DNA from 3 places in the Pseudobutyrivibrio ruminis HUN009 genome. Region 2 is predicted to be linked to each of the others. Evidence: predicted binding sites of a transcription regulator. Region 2 holds the regulator's gene; each other region holds the start of a gene.
What was found. The regulator HrcA, encoded in region 2, represses chaperone genes, less so after heat shock. The targets are predictions, from matches to a motif close to TGTTAGCACTCNNNNNNNNNGAGTGCTAACA.
Positions count from the first base shown of each region.

Region 1: the regulator HrcA is predicted to act here: its motif matches at 3,613-3,643, upstream of htpG (molecular chaperone HtpG).
Region 3: the regulator HrcA is predicted to act here: its motif matches at 3,376-3,406, upstream of BO15_RS0109210 (co-chaperone GroES).

Region 1 covers NZ_JNLH01000001.1:2,535,419-2,541,720, reverse strand. Annotated here, with positions in the region: gene BO15_RS0111505 (carbohydrate ABC transporter permease) at 1-847, shown strand, start outside; gene BO15_RS0111500 (LacI family DNA-binding transcriptional regulator) at 916-1,893, shown strand; gene BO15_RS0111495 (PaaI family thioesterase) at 1,984-2,391, shown strand; gene BO15_RS0111490 (ATP-binding protein) at 2,412-3,584, shown strand; gene htpG (molecular chaperone HtpG) at 3,716-5,836, shown strand; gene BO15_RS0111480 (alpha-glucosidase) at 6,050-6,302, shown strand, end outside.
Region 2 covers NZ_JNLH01000001.1:1,909,875-1,916,176, forward strand. Annotated here, with positions in the region: gene BO15_RS0108570 (PilZ domain-containing protein) at 16-831, shown strand; gene rpsT (30S ribosomal protein S20) at 892-1,155, opposite strand; gene hemW (radical SAM family heme chaperone HemW) at 1,314-2,516, opposite strand; gene lepA (translation elongation factor 4) at 2,518-4,323, opposite strand; gene hrcA (heat-inducible transcriptional repressor HrcA) at 4,568-5,623, shown strand; gene grpE (nucleotide exchange factor GrpE) at 5,668-6,285, shown strand.
Region 3 covers NZ_JNLH01000001.1:2,038,059-2,044,360, forward strand. Annotated here, with positions in the region: gene BO15_RS0109185 (DNA gyrase/topoisomerase IV subunit A) at 1-68, shown strand, start outside; gene BO15_RS0109190 (HAD hydrolase-like protein) at 65-718, shown strand; gene BO15_RS0109195 (CPBP family intramembrane glutamic endopeptidase) at 705-1,346, shown strand; gene BO15_RS0109200 (DUF308 domain-containing protein) at 1,388-2,125, shown strand; gene BO15_RS0109205 (Mbeg1-like protein) at 2,134-3,282, shown strand; gene BO15_RS0109210 (co-chaperone GroES) at 3,443-3,727, shown strand; gene groL (chaperonin GroEL) at 3,753-5,387, shown strand; gene BO15_RS0109220 (DegV family protein) at 5,480-6,302, shown strand, end outside.

The DNA.
Region 1 (6,302 bases), 630 kb from region 2:
TGAAGTAGCAGCTCGTAATAAAAAAATTAAACATGCCATTATGATTATCGTACTTACGTTATTATTTATTGCATTCGTATTCCCTTTCATAATGGTTATCTTGAACGTTTTCAAGGTTAAGGCTGATATTACAGCAAGTCCACTTGCACTTATTGGTAAGCATGGATTTACACTTGAAAACTTCCCAAATGCTATCAAGAAAATGAATTTCTTTACAGTATTTGGAAACTCATTGTTCGTAACAATTCTTTCTACAATAGGAACCATCATTCTTTCATCTATGACAGCATATCTTATTGTTAGAAATAATTGGAAGGCTAACAAGATTTTATTTGTACTTATGATTGCATCAATGGTTATTCCTTTCCAGGTGCTCATGGTACCTCTTGTTTCCCTATATGGTGGAATTTTTGGTATTTTAAATCATAGAGTTACATTAATATTTATGCACATAGGTTTTTCACTTTCAATGGCAACATTTATGTTCCATGGAAGTATTCACACTAATGTACCTATTTCGTTGGAAGAAGCAGCTACAATTGATGGCTGTAACAAGTGGCAGATTTTCTCTCAAATCGTATTTCCGATATTGAAGCCAACTATTGCTACAGTAGCAATCATTGATGCTATGGCATTCTGGAATGATTATTTGCTTCCATCACTTGTACTTGGTAGAAAGGAATTATATACTATTCCTATTGCAACGAAGGTATTCTATGGGCAGTTTTCTACAGACACAGGATTAATTATGGCAGCACTTTTGCTTGCTATGTTACCTATCCTCATTCTTTATATTTTCTTACAGAGATATATTGTAGAGGGAATAACAGCGGGGGCTGTTAAATAAACAACATTGAATTCGAGGAACGAAGAATTCAGTGTTGTCACTTCCCGTAGAAGTATAAGGGGGTTACAATGGCAACATTAAAAGATGTGGCAGCAGAATGCGGACTGACTGTCACCACGGTATCGAGAGTATTAAATAACAGAGGTTACATTAGCGATAAAACTCGTAAAAAGGTTTATGAAGCTATGGCTAAGCTTAACTATAGACCGAATGAGGTAGCAAGATCTCTATCAAAAAAAACAACTAATACTATCGGGGTCATTGTACCTCATATTAGGCATCCATACTTTGCAGAGATGATAAGTAACATCGAAAATGCTGCTAGTAAGCATGGTTACAAGATTATTTTGTGCAACTCCAAGGGGAGAAACAATAAGGAAAAAGAGTATTTGGATATGTGCACGAGCAATAGGGTTGCAGGAATCATTCTTTTCTCTGGAAGTGTGGCAGTACAGGAATTTACGGACAGCAATATAGCACTTGTTACAGTTGAGCGTTTTGTTGAAAATGGAACAGCAGCTGTAGAGTGCGACAATAAACAAGGGGGAGAACTTGCAGCTCAGCATCTTATTGATTGCGGTTGCAAGAGACTTCTACACGTCAGTGGTATTTTGAATAATTCCATGCCAGCTGATGACAGAGCCCTAGGGTTCATAGAAGTCTGTGAAAAGAACGGAGTATTTTATAAGGTTGTTGCTACTAATATGGGACAATACAACAGCCTTGATTATCATGATATGCTGGAAGGTGCATTGGAATATGACGAAGAAATCGATGGAGTCTTTGCCAGTTCAGATTTGATTGCTTCTCAGATTTTGCAGGTCTGTTCCAAGCTTGGAAAGCGTGTACCTGAGGATATCAAAATAGTTGGATTTGATGATGTAATGATTTCTCAAATCACAAATCCACCAATCTCTACCATTCATCAGCCAATAAAAGAAATGGCTGAGGCGGCTGTTGATATGGTAATAGCAGCGTCAGAAGGCAAGATGGTTCCTAAAAGAACTTTACTTCCAGTTACGCTTGTAAAGAGAGAAAGTACATAATATTTCAGCTCACATCAGGGTTTGATGTGGGCTGTTTTTTTGTTTTAAATAATTTATAATATCTCTAGTTAATTGAAAGGAAGTTATATTATGAGTGAAGAATTAATGGAGATGTTAGCAGAATCTCTTAATGCAAATGAATTTGTAAAATATAATCATATCGTTATGGACGATATTGAGTTGACAGGTGCCACTGCACATATTGATATTGTGCCAGAAACACGTAATGTTCTTGGAATTGCCCACGGTGGAGCGCATTTCACATTGGCAGACACCTGCGCTGGCTATACAGCAAGAGCAGATGGACGCCAGTATGTCACACAGCAGTCAAACTACTATTTCCTTAAAGGCGCCAAATCTGGACGTATTACAGCCAAAGGAAAGGTTGTAAAGCGTACTCGAAAGTTCTGTATCATTGATGTAGAAGTAACAGATGACAATGGAGAATTAGTTAGCAAAGGAACCTTTGATTATTACTGTGTTGCAGATCACCAGTAATGGGTTTAACGAGGAATTATATGAAAGAGATTACATTTGAAGAGCTTTCAAAGCTTGATAATAATAAATATGTTTTGGTTGATACAAGAAATGAAGGAAGTCTTAAGTATGGCATGATACCTGAGGCTATTAGTATCACTCATGAACTATTCGAAGTAGATTTAGATAGCGTGGTAAATAAGCTAGACAAGTCAAAGCAAATAATTCTGTACTGCACCAGAGGACAGGCTTCTATAGAGGATGCAGAAGTTTTAGCAGAGCATGGATTTGATGCAGTAAGCCTTAAGGGTGGATACAACAGCTACCTTTCATACATGATGGATAAGCAAAACTCTGAGGCAGACGACGAGCTTAATGAACAGAGAGCAGAAATAGAAAAGAGCATTCGAAAGAAATTCCACAAGAGCTTGTTTTCTCCATTTGCCAGAGCTTGCAAGGAGTATGAGCTTATAAAAGAAGGGGACCATATCGCTGTTTGTATTTCAGGTGGGAAGGATTCCATGCTGATGGCAAAGCTTTTCCAGGAAATCCAAAGGCATCAAAAGGTCAACTTTGATCTGACTTTCCTTGTAATGGATCCTGGATACAGTGAGGTAAATCGTCGCCTCATTGAGAGCAACGCAAAGCTTATGGGAATACCAATCGTTATCTACGAAAGTGATATTTTTGATGCCGTAGATACTGTTGAAAAGAACCCATGCTACTTGTGTGCTAGAATGCGCCGAGGTCACTTATATTCAAAGGCAAAGGAATTAGGGTGCAACAAAATCGCCCTTGGTCATCACTACGACGATGTTATCGAAACAATCCTTATGGGAATGCTTTACGGAGCTCAGATTCAGACAATGATGCCAAAGCTTCATTCTACAAATTTTGAAGGCATGGAATTGATTCGTCCACTTTATCTTGTTAGACAGGATGATATTATTGCATGGCAAAGATACAATGGATTGCATTTCCTTCAGTGTGCATGTCATTTCACAGAGACATGTGACAGCTGCTCAGTAGATGGTACAAGCGCTTCAAAGCGTCTTGAAACAAGAAATCTTATTGCAGAGCTAAAGAAGGTTAATCCTTATGTAGAGTCGAATATCTTCAGAAGTGTTGAGAATGTAAATCTTGCTACTGTAATAGCTTACAAGCAGTATGGAGTAAAGCATCACTTCCTAGATGACTATGATAATTGCCTATAACGACAATAAAAATGATAAAAAATTATACTATTAGCACTCATTGTATATGAGTGCTAATTTTTTATTGACTTTGATTTTTCCCAGTATTATCATATATTTCAGTGAGATTACTATTCAAAGGAGTGATTAAAATGGGTAACAAAAAAGGTAGTTTATCAATTACAAGTGAAAATATTTTTCCAGTGATCAAAAAGTGGCTATACTCTGATCACGACATTTTCTATAGAGAGCTTATTTCAAATGGTTGCGATGCTATCACTAAGCTCAAGAAGTTGGATATGATGGGAGAGTATTCACTCCCACTTGATTATAAGGCAAAGATTCAGGTTATTGTTAGCCCTGAGGACAAGACACTTACATTCATTGATAATGGTCTTGGTATGACAGCTGATGAGGTAGATGAGTACATCAATCAGATCGCTTTCTCAGGTGCTACAGATTTCCTTGAGAAATATAAGGACAAGGCTGATTCAGATCAGATTATTGGTCATTTCGGTCTTGGATTTTACTCCGCATTTATGGTAGCAGATGAAGTACACATCGATACACTTTCATATAAGGAAGGAGCTACACCAGTTCATTGGGAATGCGATGGCGGCACAGAATTCGAAATGGGCGATGGTGATTGGGACCAGGTAGGTACTAAAATCACATTATTCTTAAACGAAGATTGCCTCGAGTTTGCTAATGAATATAGAGCTCGCGAAGTCATCGAGAAATACTGTTCATTCATGCCTACAGAGATTTTCCTTTCAAAGAAGGATGCTCCAGAGGAGTATGAGACTATCGATGCAGCTGACAAGCTTGATACAGATAAAGTCATTGAAGAAATCCATGAGGATGCTAAGTTCGAGGAAAAAGAAAATGAAAATGGAGAAAAGGAACAGGTAGAGGTTTCTCCTGCAAAGGACAAGCTTAAGATTGTTAAGCGTCCAGTAGCTCTTAATGAGACACATCCACTTTGGACTAAGAATCCTTCAGAGTGTACAGAGGAAGAATACAAGGCATTCTATCGTGATGTATTCCATGACTACAAGGAGCCACTTTTCTGGATTCACCTCAACATGGATTATCCATTTAACCTTAAGGGTATTTTATACTTCCCTAAGATTAACACTGAGTATGATTCAATCGAAGGTACAATCAAGCTTTACAATAATCAGGTATTCATCGCTGACAATATTAAAGAGGTCATCCCTGAGTTCTTGATGCTTCTTAAGGGTGTTATTGATTGTCCAGACCTTCCACTTAATGTATCTCGTTCAGCGCTTCAAAATGATGGCTTTGTTACAAAGATTTCTGAGTACATTACTAAAAAGGTTGCTGATAAGCTTACTGGTATGTGCAAAACAGAAAAAGAATCTTACGAGAAATACTGGGATGACATCGCTCCATTCATCAAGTTCGGTTGCTTAAAGGATAATAAGTTCTGCGATAAGATGAACGATTACATCTTATTCAAGGATATCAATGATAAATACATCACACTTCCTGAGCTCTTAGTTAAGGAAGAAGAAAAAGCTACAGATGAAAATGGTGAAAAGGTCGAGGCAGAGGTTGTTGATGAGGCAAAGACTGACGAGACAAAGGCTGACGAGACAAAGGCTGACGAGACAAAGGCTGACGAGACAAAGGAGCCAGAAGATACTAGAAAGACAGTTTACTATGTAACAGATGTTGCTCAGCAGGGCCAGTACATCAATATGTTCAAAGAGCAGGGCATGAATGCTGTAATCCTTGATCATGCAATTGATACTTCATTTATTACTCAGCTTGAACAGAGAAATGAGAACTACAAGTTCTGCAGAATCGATGCTGATGTTACAGATTCTATGGTTGAGGAAACATCAGAAGACGAGCTTAAGAATGAGACAGAAACATTAACTGAGGTGTTCCGCAAGGCCCTTAACAACGAAGGTCTTGAGGTTAAGGTAGAAAAGTTCAAGAATAAAGATCTTTCTTCTATGCTTACAGTATCAGAAGAGAGCCGCCGTATGCAGGATATGATGAAAATGTACGCTATGGGCGGCATGGATATGAGCATGTTTGGTTCAGCTTCTGAGACACTTGTACTTAATGCAAACAATGACTTAGTTAAGTACATCCTTAATAACAAGGATTCAGAGAATGTACCTACATTTGCAGCTCAGCTTTACGATTTAGCAAAGATTGCAAATGCACCACTTTCACCAGAAGCTATGACAGCGTTTGTTGCAAGATCTAATAAGATCATGATGTTATTAACTAAATAGTAGATGCAAAACTTGCATAGATTTATAACGGTAGGCGTATAAGCCTGCCGTTTTTTTAATATTGCAAAATATATTTAGAATTATCGCGCAACTTATCCGCATTTGTGTGTAAATTGTGAATAAATCATTGAAAAAATGTGTCAACTTAGTTATTATTAATCTATCACACACAATGCTATGGGGGATAGTTATGGCTTCAACTAGTACAAAAAAATGGTGAAAAATGCTATAGTTTATCAAATATATCCACGCTCATTTTGTGACAGCAATGGCGACGGTATAGGGGATATTCCGGGCATAATCTCTAAATTACATTATCTAAAAGAATTGGGTATAGACGCCATTTGGCTTAGCCCAGTTTATCGCAGTCCAGGCTATGACAATGGCTATGACATTTCTGATTACAAAGACATTAATCCCGAATTTGGCACAATGGAAGATATGGAAAGGCTTATTAGTAGAGCCA
Region 2 (6,302 bases):
TGTTAAAATTAAAATATGAATAAAGGTAAAGCGATTACTAAATTACATATTTCAGATGTGACTGAAAAGGCGCGCATCTCTGTGCAAGCAACTCTTGAGAATAAAAAACTGGAGCTGCCTACGGAGTATGCCGTTTTGGATGAAAAAGAGCAAGAAGAATTTACTGCTAAGTTTGGTAATAAAGGTATCCCAATAGAGAACATTATTCAAATGTGGCAGAACTCTGTTAGAGAAGTAGATTTTACTGGAAGCGTTTCAAAACTTGATTTGATAGTAGTGAATGATCAAGGTGTTTTTATTTGGGAAAATATCAAAATATATAGATTCACTTTTTCGTCAGGACGTTCAATCCACGTTGTATTACCATTATTAGAAGAGGGAAATAAATATAATAGACGTCGTGGAGTGCGCATTAATATTGATAAGGTTATGGAGGTAGAGCAGGACGACGTAATGTATTCGGTTATCGTCCGAGATTTATCATATTGCGGAGTTGGATTCGTAGAGCCTTTAGGTTCTCAAATTGATCCAAATCGAGAGTTTATATTACATCTTACAGAGAATAGTGATGATGGTGAAAGGGAAGTAGGAAAGTTTTTTGGAAGAATTATTAACCAAAAGGACGATGAGAATGGTGGTACTTTTAGCGGGTGTACTATTTCATCAGACCATGCAGCTTTTCTACAAAGATATATTGCTACAAAGCAGATTGAGGCTATTAGAGGAAAGAGTAATTCATCAGGTATAAAAAGAATTAAGACGGGAGAGTTCTGGAAAGAAGATATAGCAGAAGAAATTAGTAAGTCTGAAGAAGATGAAGAGCAAGAATAAAAATAACAACAAAAAAGCATCGGCTGACGGGACCGATGCTTTTATTATTTCGTATTTAAATTAAGCAAGTGTGTTTACAAGCTTTGAAAGACGAGATACCTTACGGCTAACTGTGTTGTCGTGGTAAACGCCCTTAGAACCAGCCATCTCGATAACCTTGATAGCAGCCTTAAGCTCAGCCTCTGCAACAGCCTTATCGCCAGCTTCTACAGCAGCCTCAACACGCTTAACGTATGTCTTAACCTCTGATCTGATTGCCTTATTGCGCTCTGTTCTGATAGCTGTTACCTGAACACGCTTCTTAGCAGACTTAATATTTGCCATGTGTTGCTACACCTCCAATTTGTATAATTATAAAATGTTCAAATTAAATACGTTGTAGCCGGACACGGACAGTTCAACGCATACTCAAATATAATAGTTAATGAATCCCTAGTTGTCAATAGTTTGGGAATATTTTTATTGAAATAATGTAAATATTTCTACTTATCTAATAAAAATTGGGCAAGAACCTGATTACTTACATCTATTCCTATGTCTGTAAGGAATAATCGTCCCTCTTTAGCGTCCATAAAGCCCTGATTTCGAAGGGCGGTAATAATTGGACCATATATTGCTTCGATATCGATTCCAAACATATTGAAGAAGTCTGAGCGATTGACGCCATCTATTTTTCTAAGACCAAGGAACATGAATTCTTCCATAGCTTCTTTTTTAGAGAGGGCATTTTCATTGTCATAGAAAGGAGAGGAAAACTCGGTAGGAACTTCCTTACCTTCTGCAATCTGTTCAGCTATTTCGCAGTATTTGTATATGTCACGAATGTTGTCTGCACGCTTGTTTTGGTAAAGAGTAGCAGCACCGAGACCAAGTCCTAAATATGGAACACGGTCCCAATAGCCTATATTGTGGCGGCAAACCTTTCCACCGCGGGCATAGTTGGAAATCTCGTATCGTTTATAACCTTTCTTTTCAAGGTAGTCCATTGTGAATTTGTATAAATGATAAGATTCTTCGTCTGTAGGTAAATCCTCGGTTTCCATTCCAGCGTGCTGCTTAACAGCATCGAATTTGTATTTATCGTAGAATGGAGTACCTTCTTCAATAATCAAAGAGTAAGCAGATATATGCTCTGGTCGAAGCATAGTGACTGCGTTTAATGTGCGCTCAAGCTTTTCCACTGTTTGGTGAGGCAATCCTGTCATGATATCTACATTTACATTGTCAAAGCCTGCTTTACGAACTAAATCGAAGGTGTGGAGAAAACGATTGTAGTCGTGGATTCGTCCAAGCTCCCTTAATTCATCGTCATTTGCTGATTGCAGACCAATGGATAGTCTGTTGATTCCAACGCTTCGGTACACATTTAGCTTTTCAGCTGATAGTGTTCCAGGGTTACATTCGACGGATATTTCTGCCAATGGATTGACTCTGAAGGATGATTTTATGGTGGTAATAATTGAATCCATCAAATCTTCGGAAAGCCACGATGGGGTACCGCCGCCAACATAAATCGTAGCTACTTCAACGCCATGGACCTGGTTTGCCATATATTTTATTTCAGTGCACAAAGCAGCGACATAACGTCGCTGCATTTTTTCATCAAACACTCCTGAAAGGAAGTCGCAATATAAACATTTTTTTACACAGAATGGTATATGAATATATAGTTCGATAGGAGTCATTTTAATCCTCGTCTAATTTAAGAACGCTCATGAAAGCTGACTGTGGAATCTCTACATTGCCAACCTGACGCATTCGTTTTTTACCTTCCTTTTGCTTTTCAAGAAGCTTTTTCTTTCTACTGATATCACCACCGTAGCATTTTGCAAGTACATCCTTACGCATGGCTTTTACAGTTTCACGGGCAATAACCTTTGAACCAACGGCTGCCTGGATAGGAATTTCGAAAAGGTGACGTGGAATTTCTTCCTTGAGCTTTTCACACATCTTGCGGCCTCTCTCGTAAGCAGTACCAGAGAAGACGATGAATGAAAGTGCATCCACCTCTTCCTTATTAATAAGGATATCAAGCTTAACGAGCTCAGATTTCATGTATCCCTTCATTTCGTAGTCGAATGATGCATATCCGCGGGAGCGGCTCTTAAGAGCATCAAAGAAATCGTAAATGATTTCGTTAAGTGGAAGAGTGTATTTGAGGAGTGCACGTGTTTCTTCCATATATTCCATTGAAATATACTGGCCACGACGCTCCTGACAAAGGTCCATAATAGCACCGATGTATTCGCTAGTAACCATGATTTCTGCTTCAACGATTGGCTCTTCCATGTATTCGATTTCACTAGGGTCTGGAAGATTGCTTGGGTTTGTAAGCTCAATCATTGTGCCGTCTGTTTTGTATACTCGATAAACTACGCCTGGGGCAGTAGTAACTAAATCAAGATTGTATTCGCGCTCGAGTCGTTCCTGAATGATTTCCAAATGAAGAAGACCGAGGAAACCACAACGGAATCCAAAGCCAAGTGCGACAGAAGTCTCAGGCTCGAACTGTAAAGCTGCATCATTAAGCTGAAGCTTCTCCAGGGCATCACGCAAATCTGGGTACTTAGCGCCATCAGCAGGATAAAGACCGCAGTAAACCATTGGGTTAACCTTTTTATATCCTGGAAGTGGCTCGGCTGCAGGAGCATTAGCGTGAGTGATTGTATCACCAACACGAGTGTCGCGAACGTTTTTGATGGAAGCAGTCATATAACCTACCATTCCAGCTGGAAGCTCATCACAAGGAATGAACTGACCGGCACCGAAGTAGCCTACTTCTACAACATCAAATTCTGCACCAGTAGCCATCATTTTGACGCTGTCGCCAACCTTTAATGTTCCTTCTTTTACTCGACAGAATACGATAACACCCTTGTATGGGTCGTAAAGTGAGTCAAAGATTAGTGCCTGAAGTGGCGCCTTTGGATCACCAGTTGGTGCTGGAAGCTGATGTACGATTGCTTCCAAAACGTCGTGAATATTAAGGCCTGTCTTGGCTGAAATCTGAGGTGCATCATGTGCTTCTAAGCCGATTACATCCTCAATTTCTTCTATAACTCTATCTGGATCAGCAGAAGGTAAGTCGATTTTGTTGATGACAGGAATAACATCCAAATCGTGATCCAATGCAAGATATACATTTGCTAAAGTCTGAGCTTCGATACCCTGAGCTGCATCAACAACAAGAATAGCGCCATCACAAGCAGCCAGTGAACGAGAAACTTCATAATTAAAGTCAACATGGCCAGGGGTATCAATAAGGTTGAAAATGTATTCATTGCCATCATCAGCCTTGTAAACAATACGAACGGCTTGAGATTTGATTGTGATTCCACGCTCACGCTCAAGGTCCATATTGTCAAGAACTTGTGCCTGCATCTCACGATCAGTGAGAGTGCCTGTCATTTGTATGATACGATCGGCAAGTGTTGATTTGCCGTGATCGATATGTGCAACAATGCAAAAATTTCTGATTTTACTCTGATCCATAAAACACCTCTATATTAATGTAATTATTTTTGCAAATTAATGAAGATATTTACAAAAATGATTGCCTTCATATATTACCAAAGCTTAGGAAAAATAACAATTATGTAACATTATAAAGAAAGTATAAAAAATATCTTAAGGCGGTTGACAAAAGGGGACCCTAGGTGTAAATTAACATCAGAAAATGATTAGCACTCCAATTAGATGAGTGCTAACAACAAAACAACGGGGAAGAGGTGAATGTATGGCTGATATCGAACTAGATGAGCGAAAAGTAAAAATCTTAAATGCGATTATCAAGAATTACCTTGAGACTGGCGAGCCAGTCGGTTCAAGAACAATTTCAAAATACACTGATTTGAATCTTAGTTCAGCTACCATCCGAAACGAGATGTCAGATCTTGAGGATTTGGGATATATCGTTCAGCCACATACATCGGCAGGTCGTATTCCTTCAGACAAGGGTTACAGATTTTATGTAAACAATCTAATAGCTGAGAAGGATAAAGAAGTTGCAGATATGCATGAGTGGATGATTGAGAAGACTGAAAAGATGGAAAGCCTTCTTAAGAACGTAGCAAAGACACTGGCAAACAACACACAGTATGCAACACTTGTTTCAGCTCCTTCAGTTGTTTCAAATAGATTAAAGTTCGTTCAGCTTTCAGCTGTGGACGAGCATCAGGTGCTTTCAGTAGTTGTTATGGATGGCAACATTGTTAAGAATAAAATCATCAATGTGGATAAGCCGCTTGATAATGAAACAATGTTAAAGCTTAACATGCTTCTTAACACAAACCTAAATGGTCTGACGGTTGATCAAATCAATCTGGCAGTTATTTCCAGATTAAAGGAGCAGGCCGGTATCCATGATGAGATTGTAGAACAGGTACTTGACACCGTAGCAGAGACAATCACTGAAGGTGATGATTTACAGGTTTACACTTCAGGTGCTACCAACATCTTCAAGTATCCAGAGCTTGCTGATTCAAAGAAAGCATCTGAATTATTAGATACATTCGAAGAAAAGCAATCACTCATAGAGCTTCTTAATGATAGTTCAAGTGAAAGTGAGAGCACAGGAATTCAGGTTTATATCGGAGACGAATCTCCAATATCTACAATGAAGGATTGTTCGATTGTTACAGCAACATATGAGCTTGGCGAAGGAGTCAAAGGTACAATTGGTATCGTTGGTCCAAAGCGAATGGATTACGAAAATGTTGTTGACAATATAAAAAGTCTTAAAGGTCAGCTAGATAAACTACTTAAAAATGAGGCTGACAGAAATAAAGGATAAAGAAATTAAGGAGATGTAAATTCGTGGCAGAGAATAAAGAAAAAATGGAAGAGTTCTCTACTGAAGAAGCAGTTAAAGAAGCTATGGAAAATGCGGAAGCGATGGCTGAAGAAACCGAAGCTGATGTGACAGAAGCTTCTGATGAAAACACTTCAGAAGAATCTTCAAAAGAATCTACAAAAGAGGAAAAGGATGGCAAGAAGCCATTCAAGAAAAAAGAAAAGAAAAAAGATAAGCGTGATGAGCAGATAGAGCAGCTCACTGATAGAGTTACTCGTCAGATGGCAGAATTCGAAAACTTCCGTCGTCGTACAGAGCAGGAAAAGGCTCAGATGTTTGGAAATGGCGCAAAGGCCATCATTGAAAAGGTTCTTCCTGTAGTTGATAACTTCGAAAGAGGTCTTGCTACAGTTGAGGAAGGGGCAGATCCATTTGCTGATGGAATGCTCATGATATACAAGCAGTTACTTACAACTCTCGAGGAAGCAGGTGTTAAGCCTATCGAGGCTGTAGGAAAGGAATTCAATCCTGATTTCCACAACGCAGTAATGCATGTTGAGGATGATGAGGTTGGCGAGAACATCGTCGTAGAAGAATTCCAGAAGGGCTACATGTACAATGATTCAGTAGTTCGTCATTCAATGGTTAAGGTTGCAAACTAAGTTATTATAGGAGGAAA
Region 3 (6,302 bases), 130 kb from region 2:
AAGACAAAACAGTTTCAATTGGACGACTTCACATCGCAAGTAGAGACACAAAGGGCGTTAAGAAATGATAAAAAATGTTTATTTTGATTTAGATGGCACACTTGTAGATTCAGCTCCTGGTATTATTGAGGGGCTGAAGGTTGCCCTCACAAAATACGGATATGATATTCCGGATTTTGTTACACTTCGTAAATGCGTAGGGCCACCATTTACATATTCTTTTCCAAAGCTTTTGCATATTAAGGATGAGGATTTTGATGGTGCTGTTGCCGCTTACAGACAGTATTACGACAAGGAAAATGGTATGTTTAATGCCAAGGTTTATGCTGGCATAGAAGAGCTTCTTGCTGCATTAAACAAACGCGGCTATTGTCTTTTTGTCTGCACTTCAAAGCCAGAACCAACTGCTAGAAAGCTTTTGGCAAAGCTTGGTATAGACCATTATTTCACTGATATTTGTGGAGCTACATTGGATGCATCCATAGACACAAAAGCAGAAGTAATAGATTTATGCTTTTCTCGTGCACCATGGCACAAAAAGGAAGAAACAGTTCTTGTTGGTGATACTAAGTTCGATGCAGAAGGTGCTGCACAAAGAGGAATCGATTGCATCGGTGTTTCCTGGGGCTTTGGCTCAAAGTGGGATTTGGAAGATGCTGGAGCTGTCACAATTTTAGACTATCCAAATGAGGTGCTTGAATATATTGAAGCAAATTAGACAGAATAGAATCATTCAAATTATATATCCATTGCTTGTTTATTTCTTTGTATATCAGCTGGGAGTTTCGTTGCTTCTTGATATCATAGGAGATAAATATGGCAAGCTTACATGTCTGCTTATTGCAGGCATTGTTTGCATTGTGCCAATGTATATTATTTATTCAAATGTTCCAAAGCTTATTCCGGAGCCTGTTAAAAACAAAGAGCAAGTCTTCGTATATGCGATATGGATTGTGGCAACAGTGGCTGTGGCAGTTTTACTTAACATAGCTCTGACCCATAGTGGTTTGGTTGAATCGTCGGCAGGTTTTGCCAGAGCCAATAGCATACTTACTGATGGCGATTTATTAATGAAGGTGTTATGCAACTGTTTAGTAATTCCGATATTGGAGGAATTATTAATGCGAGGGATTCTAACAGGCCAGCTATGCTTATGGTACGGGCCGGTTCCAGCGGTAGTGATTTCCTCAATTTGTTTTGGAATTCTACACAATAATATAGTACAATTCATATATGCAGTATTGATGGGAGCAGCCCTTGGAATAATGTATGTTAAAAATAAACGTTTATCTATGTGCATTATTGCTCACTGTTTAATAAATCTTACTGCTATATTATTTGGTTAAATACTGATTATTATCACTTAATCAATATTAAGGAGGAGACTATGGCTCACACACAAGAAGAAATTAAGGACTCAAAGGCAGGCTTGATTGCCAATATTATTGGAGCGATTGCTTACCTAGCTGTTGGTATTTGTTTGCTTACACTTAATGTAGAGATTATTTCTAAGGTGGTATATTCATTCTCTATTTTAGGTTTTGGTATTTTGTTTGTATGTTTTGGAATGTACTACATGATTAAATACTTCTTTAATCATGAGTTTACTAGAATTACTAGCTACGGTTTTACGATGGGAGTTATCCTAGTTGTAATCGGCGCAGTTTTTGTTGTAAATGCAGATGTTGTTTCAGCGTTTATTGATGCATTGGTTTGCCTTATTGGCATTGTTTTTGGTGCAATCATGCTTCAACAGTCATTTGCTTTGTTCCACATTCAAAGAGGCTCTTGGTTCTTAAGCCTTATTCTTGGAGCAGCTACAATTGCAGCAAGTATCTATATTCTTTTAACACCTATCAAAATCTTTGATGGCAATGTATATGCAAGTGCATACTTGATAGTAGTAGGTGCATGCTCATTGTTTTCTTTATTGCTTATGGTTATTGGTCTCAAGGATCACAAAAAAGATTCTAATAGAAACTATAATCGTAACATGGAGGATTCTCCAATCACAGGTAAAAATAAAATAGACGAATCTATTTTTGAAGAAGAGCCTGTAGTGGAGGTTACACAAGAAACAAAGTCACAGCCTGAGGCTGGCTCAGATGCTTTATTTGAGGAATAATATTTTGTATGGCTAACATCTTTGATTATCTTGACTGGAGAGGGGATGTCCCTTTCGATATAGATCCGTTTAATGAGGTGGATGCACTGGCTCTTTGCGAGCTTGTGTATACACCTTTTGATGGTTTAGTGCCCGGTCCTGGGTTAAAAGAAAAAATTTCCATAGAAGATCTCAACGAAAAATTCTTTCAAAAATTCACAGAAGAAGGTTTGATGGCAAGAACAGCTTTGACTAAGCTTGCTCCTTTTCTTATGCCTAAAATGGCTGGCTCTAAAAGATTTGGCGGAATGAAGCTTGCTGGCTTTGTTAATGATGTTGATGCTAAAAAGCAGACTCAGTTTGCTGTTTGTAGCTTTTATTTGCCTGATGGCACTATTTTTGTTGCTTTCAGAGGAACCGACGATTCACTTGTTGGCTGGAAAGAAGATTTTAACATGTGCTTTTCTGAGGGTACTGGTGGGCAACTTCAGGCTGTAGATTATCTCAATACCAATTTTGCAAGGACAATGAAAAAGCTTCGAATAGGAGGCCACTCTAAGGGCGGTAACTTTGCCGCTTATGGCAGCACATTTTGCAGAGGCCATATACAGGATAGCATTTTAGAAGTATACAATTTTGACGGTCCTGGTTTTATTCCAGAAATTCTTAAAAAGCCAGCTTATAAATCTATGATTAATAGGGTCCATAAGATTGTTCCAGAAGAATCAATTATTGGTATGCTTATGTATACAAAGGCTAAGATGCAGGTAGTTGTCAGTGATGCAAAAGGTATTAATCAACACAATCCTTTGAGTTGGCAGATTAAACGAAATAGATTTGAAGAAGTAGATTCAGTTGCTTCTTCTTCAGTTCTTATAGACGAAGTTATCAAGAAATGGTCTGTTCAATTTGATTATGAAACAAGGGCGGCATTTGGTGATGTTTTCTTTTCATCCCTTATTAGTTCATCTGGGGCAACTAGACTTTCACAGATTACATCTAGTAAGGTAAGGTCCATTGCTTCTCTGACAAAAGAGATACAATCCCTTGACCCTCAAAATCAGGCTTTGATTATGGATGTATTAGGTAAATTAGTGGCGGCAGGCGGCGATAGTCTTAAGAATTCTCTGCTTTCTAAGCTACCTAAAAGTTTAATAATGAGAAAAAGTGAGAAATAAAGAGTAAAAAAGAGATTTTTATAGGATTCTTTCGAAAATTACTAACCTTAATTACTTGCAACTGATTCGAGAGAATCCTATTATACTTCTTGTGGTTAGCACTCGATTAAGATGAGTGCTAATAAAAGATTTAGATTTTTAATTTAGGAGGTAATATAAAATGAAATTAGTTCCATTAACAGATCGCGTTGTATTAAAGCAGTGCGAAGCAGAAGAGACTACAAAGTCTGGTATTATTCTTGCATCTGCAGCACAGGAGAAGCCACAGGAAGCTATGGTTATTGCTGTTGGTCCTGGCGGAATTGTTGACGGTAAAGAAATCACAATGCAGGTTAAAGAAGGCCAGAAGGTTATATATTCAAAGTACGCTGGTACAGAAGTTAAGCTTGAAGGCGAGGAGTACATTATCGTTCGTCAGAATGATATTCTTGCAGTTGTAGAATAATATTTAGGAAAAGAGGTAGATTATTATGGCAAAAGAAATTAAGTATGGTGCTGAAGCAAGACAGGCTCTTGAGGCAGGCGTAGATAAATTAGCAAATACAGTTAGAGTTACTATTGGACCAAAGGGACGTAACGTTGTTCTTTCAAAGTCTTACGGTGCTCCACTTATCACTAATGATGGTGTTACTATCGCAAAGGATGTTGAGCTTGAGGATGCATTTGAAAACATGGGTGCTCAGCTTGTAAAAGAAGTTGCTACAAAGACAAACGATGTAGCAGGTGATGGTACAACAACAGCTACAGTTTTAGCACAGGCTATGGTAAAGGAAGGTATGAAGAACCTTGCTGCTGGTGCAAACCCAATCGTTCTTAGAAAGGGTATGAAGAAGGCTACAGATTGTGCTGTTAAGGCTATTCTTAAAATGTCTAAGGCTGTAGATGGCAAGGAGCAGATTGCTCGTGTTGCTGCAATTTCAGCTGGTGATGATGAAGTAGGTCAGATGGTAGCTGACGCTATGGAAAAGGTTTCTAACGATGGTGTTATCACAATCGAGGAATCAAAGACAATGCAGACAGAGCTTGACCTTGTAGAAGGTATGCAGTTTGATAGAGGTTACATTTCAGCTTACATGTGCACAGATATGGACAAGATGGAAGCAAACCTTGATGATCCATATATTCTTATTACAGACAAAAAGATTTCTAACATTCAGGAACTCCTTCCACTTCTTGAGCAGATTGTTCAGTCAGGTGCTAGACTTCTTATCATTGCTGAGGATATCGAGGGCGAGGCTCTTACAACTCTTATCCTTAACAAGCTTCGTGGAACATTCAACGTTGTTGCTGTTAAGGCTCCAGGATATGGTGACAGACGTAAGGAAATGCTTCAGGATATCGCAATCCTTACAGGTGGCCAGGTAATTTCTGAAGAAGTTGGTCTTGAGCTTAAGGATACAACTCTTGAGCAGCTTGGTCGTGCTAAGTCTGTAAAGGTTAACAAGGAGAACACAGTTATCGTTGATGGTCTTGGTGATAAGGCTGCAATCGAGGCTCGTGTTTCTCAGATTCGTGGACAGATTGATGAGACTACATCAGAGTTCGATAAAGAAAAGCTTCAGGAAAGACTTGCTAAGCTTGCAGGTGGTGTTGCAGTTATCCGTGTAGGTGCTGCTACAGAAACAGAAATGAAGGAAGCTAAGCTTCGTATGGAGGATGCTCTTAACGCAACACGTGCTGCTGTAGAGGAAGGTATTATCCAGGGTGGTGGATCTGCTTACATCCACGTTCAGAAGGAAGTTGCAGCTCTTGCTGAGACACTTTCTGGTGATGAGAAGACAGGTGCAAACGTTATCGTTAAGGCCCTTGAAGCTCCATTGTTCTACATCGCTGCAAATGCAGGTCTTGAGGGATCTGTTATTATCAACAAGGTACGTGAGTCAGAAGTTGGTATTGGTTTCGATGCTTACAACGAAGAGTATGTAAACATGGTTAAGGCTGGTATCCTTGATCCTGTTAAGGTTACAAGAACAGCTCTCTTGAATGCTGCTTCTGTTGCTGCAACACTTCTTACAACAGAGTCTGTTGTTGCAGACATTAAAGATCCTTCTGCTGATGCTGCAGCTGCCGCTGCTGCTGGTGCTGGCATGGGTGGAATGTACTAAAATTATGCTTTAGTTGTTTCTTTTCACCGCTGATTATGTTAGAATAATCAGCGGTGTTTTTGTTTAACACAGAGTATTTTTTGAGGTGATTTATGAGCAAAGTTGCAATTCTTACAGATAGCAATAGTGGAATTACACAGGCACAGGCCCAGGACTATGGAGTTTTTGTTATACCTATGCCTTTTTATATCGATGGCGAGTTATATTATGAGGATATCGATTTAACTCAGGAGCAGTTTTATGAGAAGCTTACACAGGGCGGCGAGATTACTACTTCAATGCCTATCACAGGAAATCTTATGGATACATGGGATAAGCTTCTTAAAGACTATGATGAAATAGTTTATATTCCTATGTCTAGCGGTTTATCTTCATCTTGCGCTACAGCAAAGATGCTAGCAGAGGATTACGATGGCAAGGTTGTAGTTGTAGATAACCAACGTATCTCAGTTACACAGAAGCTTTCAGCACTGGAGGCTAAAAAGCTTGCAGATTTAGGAAAGAGTGCACAGGAAATCTGTGATGCTCTTATGGAAATCAAGTCTTTATCTACTATCTACATCACTGTAGATACACTGGAATACCTTAAAAAGGGCGGAAGACTTACTCCAGCAGTTGCTGCAATCGGTTCACTGTTAAAGATTAAGCCAGTACTTTCAATCTACGGAGAGAAGCTTGATAAGTATTCAATGGTTCGTACTGTTAAGGCTGCAAAGCAGACTATGATTGAAGCATTAAAAAAGGATATGCAAAATGTCCTTCATACAGACAATCTTGATGATGTTGTGATTTCTATAGCTCACACACAGAATCAGGAAGCCGCAGAAAAATTTAAAGAAGAATTAGAAGCTGAATTCCCAGGCAAAGAAATCTGGATAGATCCGTTATCACTTTCAGTTTCATGTCACATTGGAC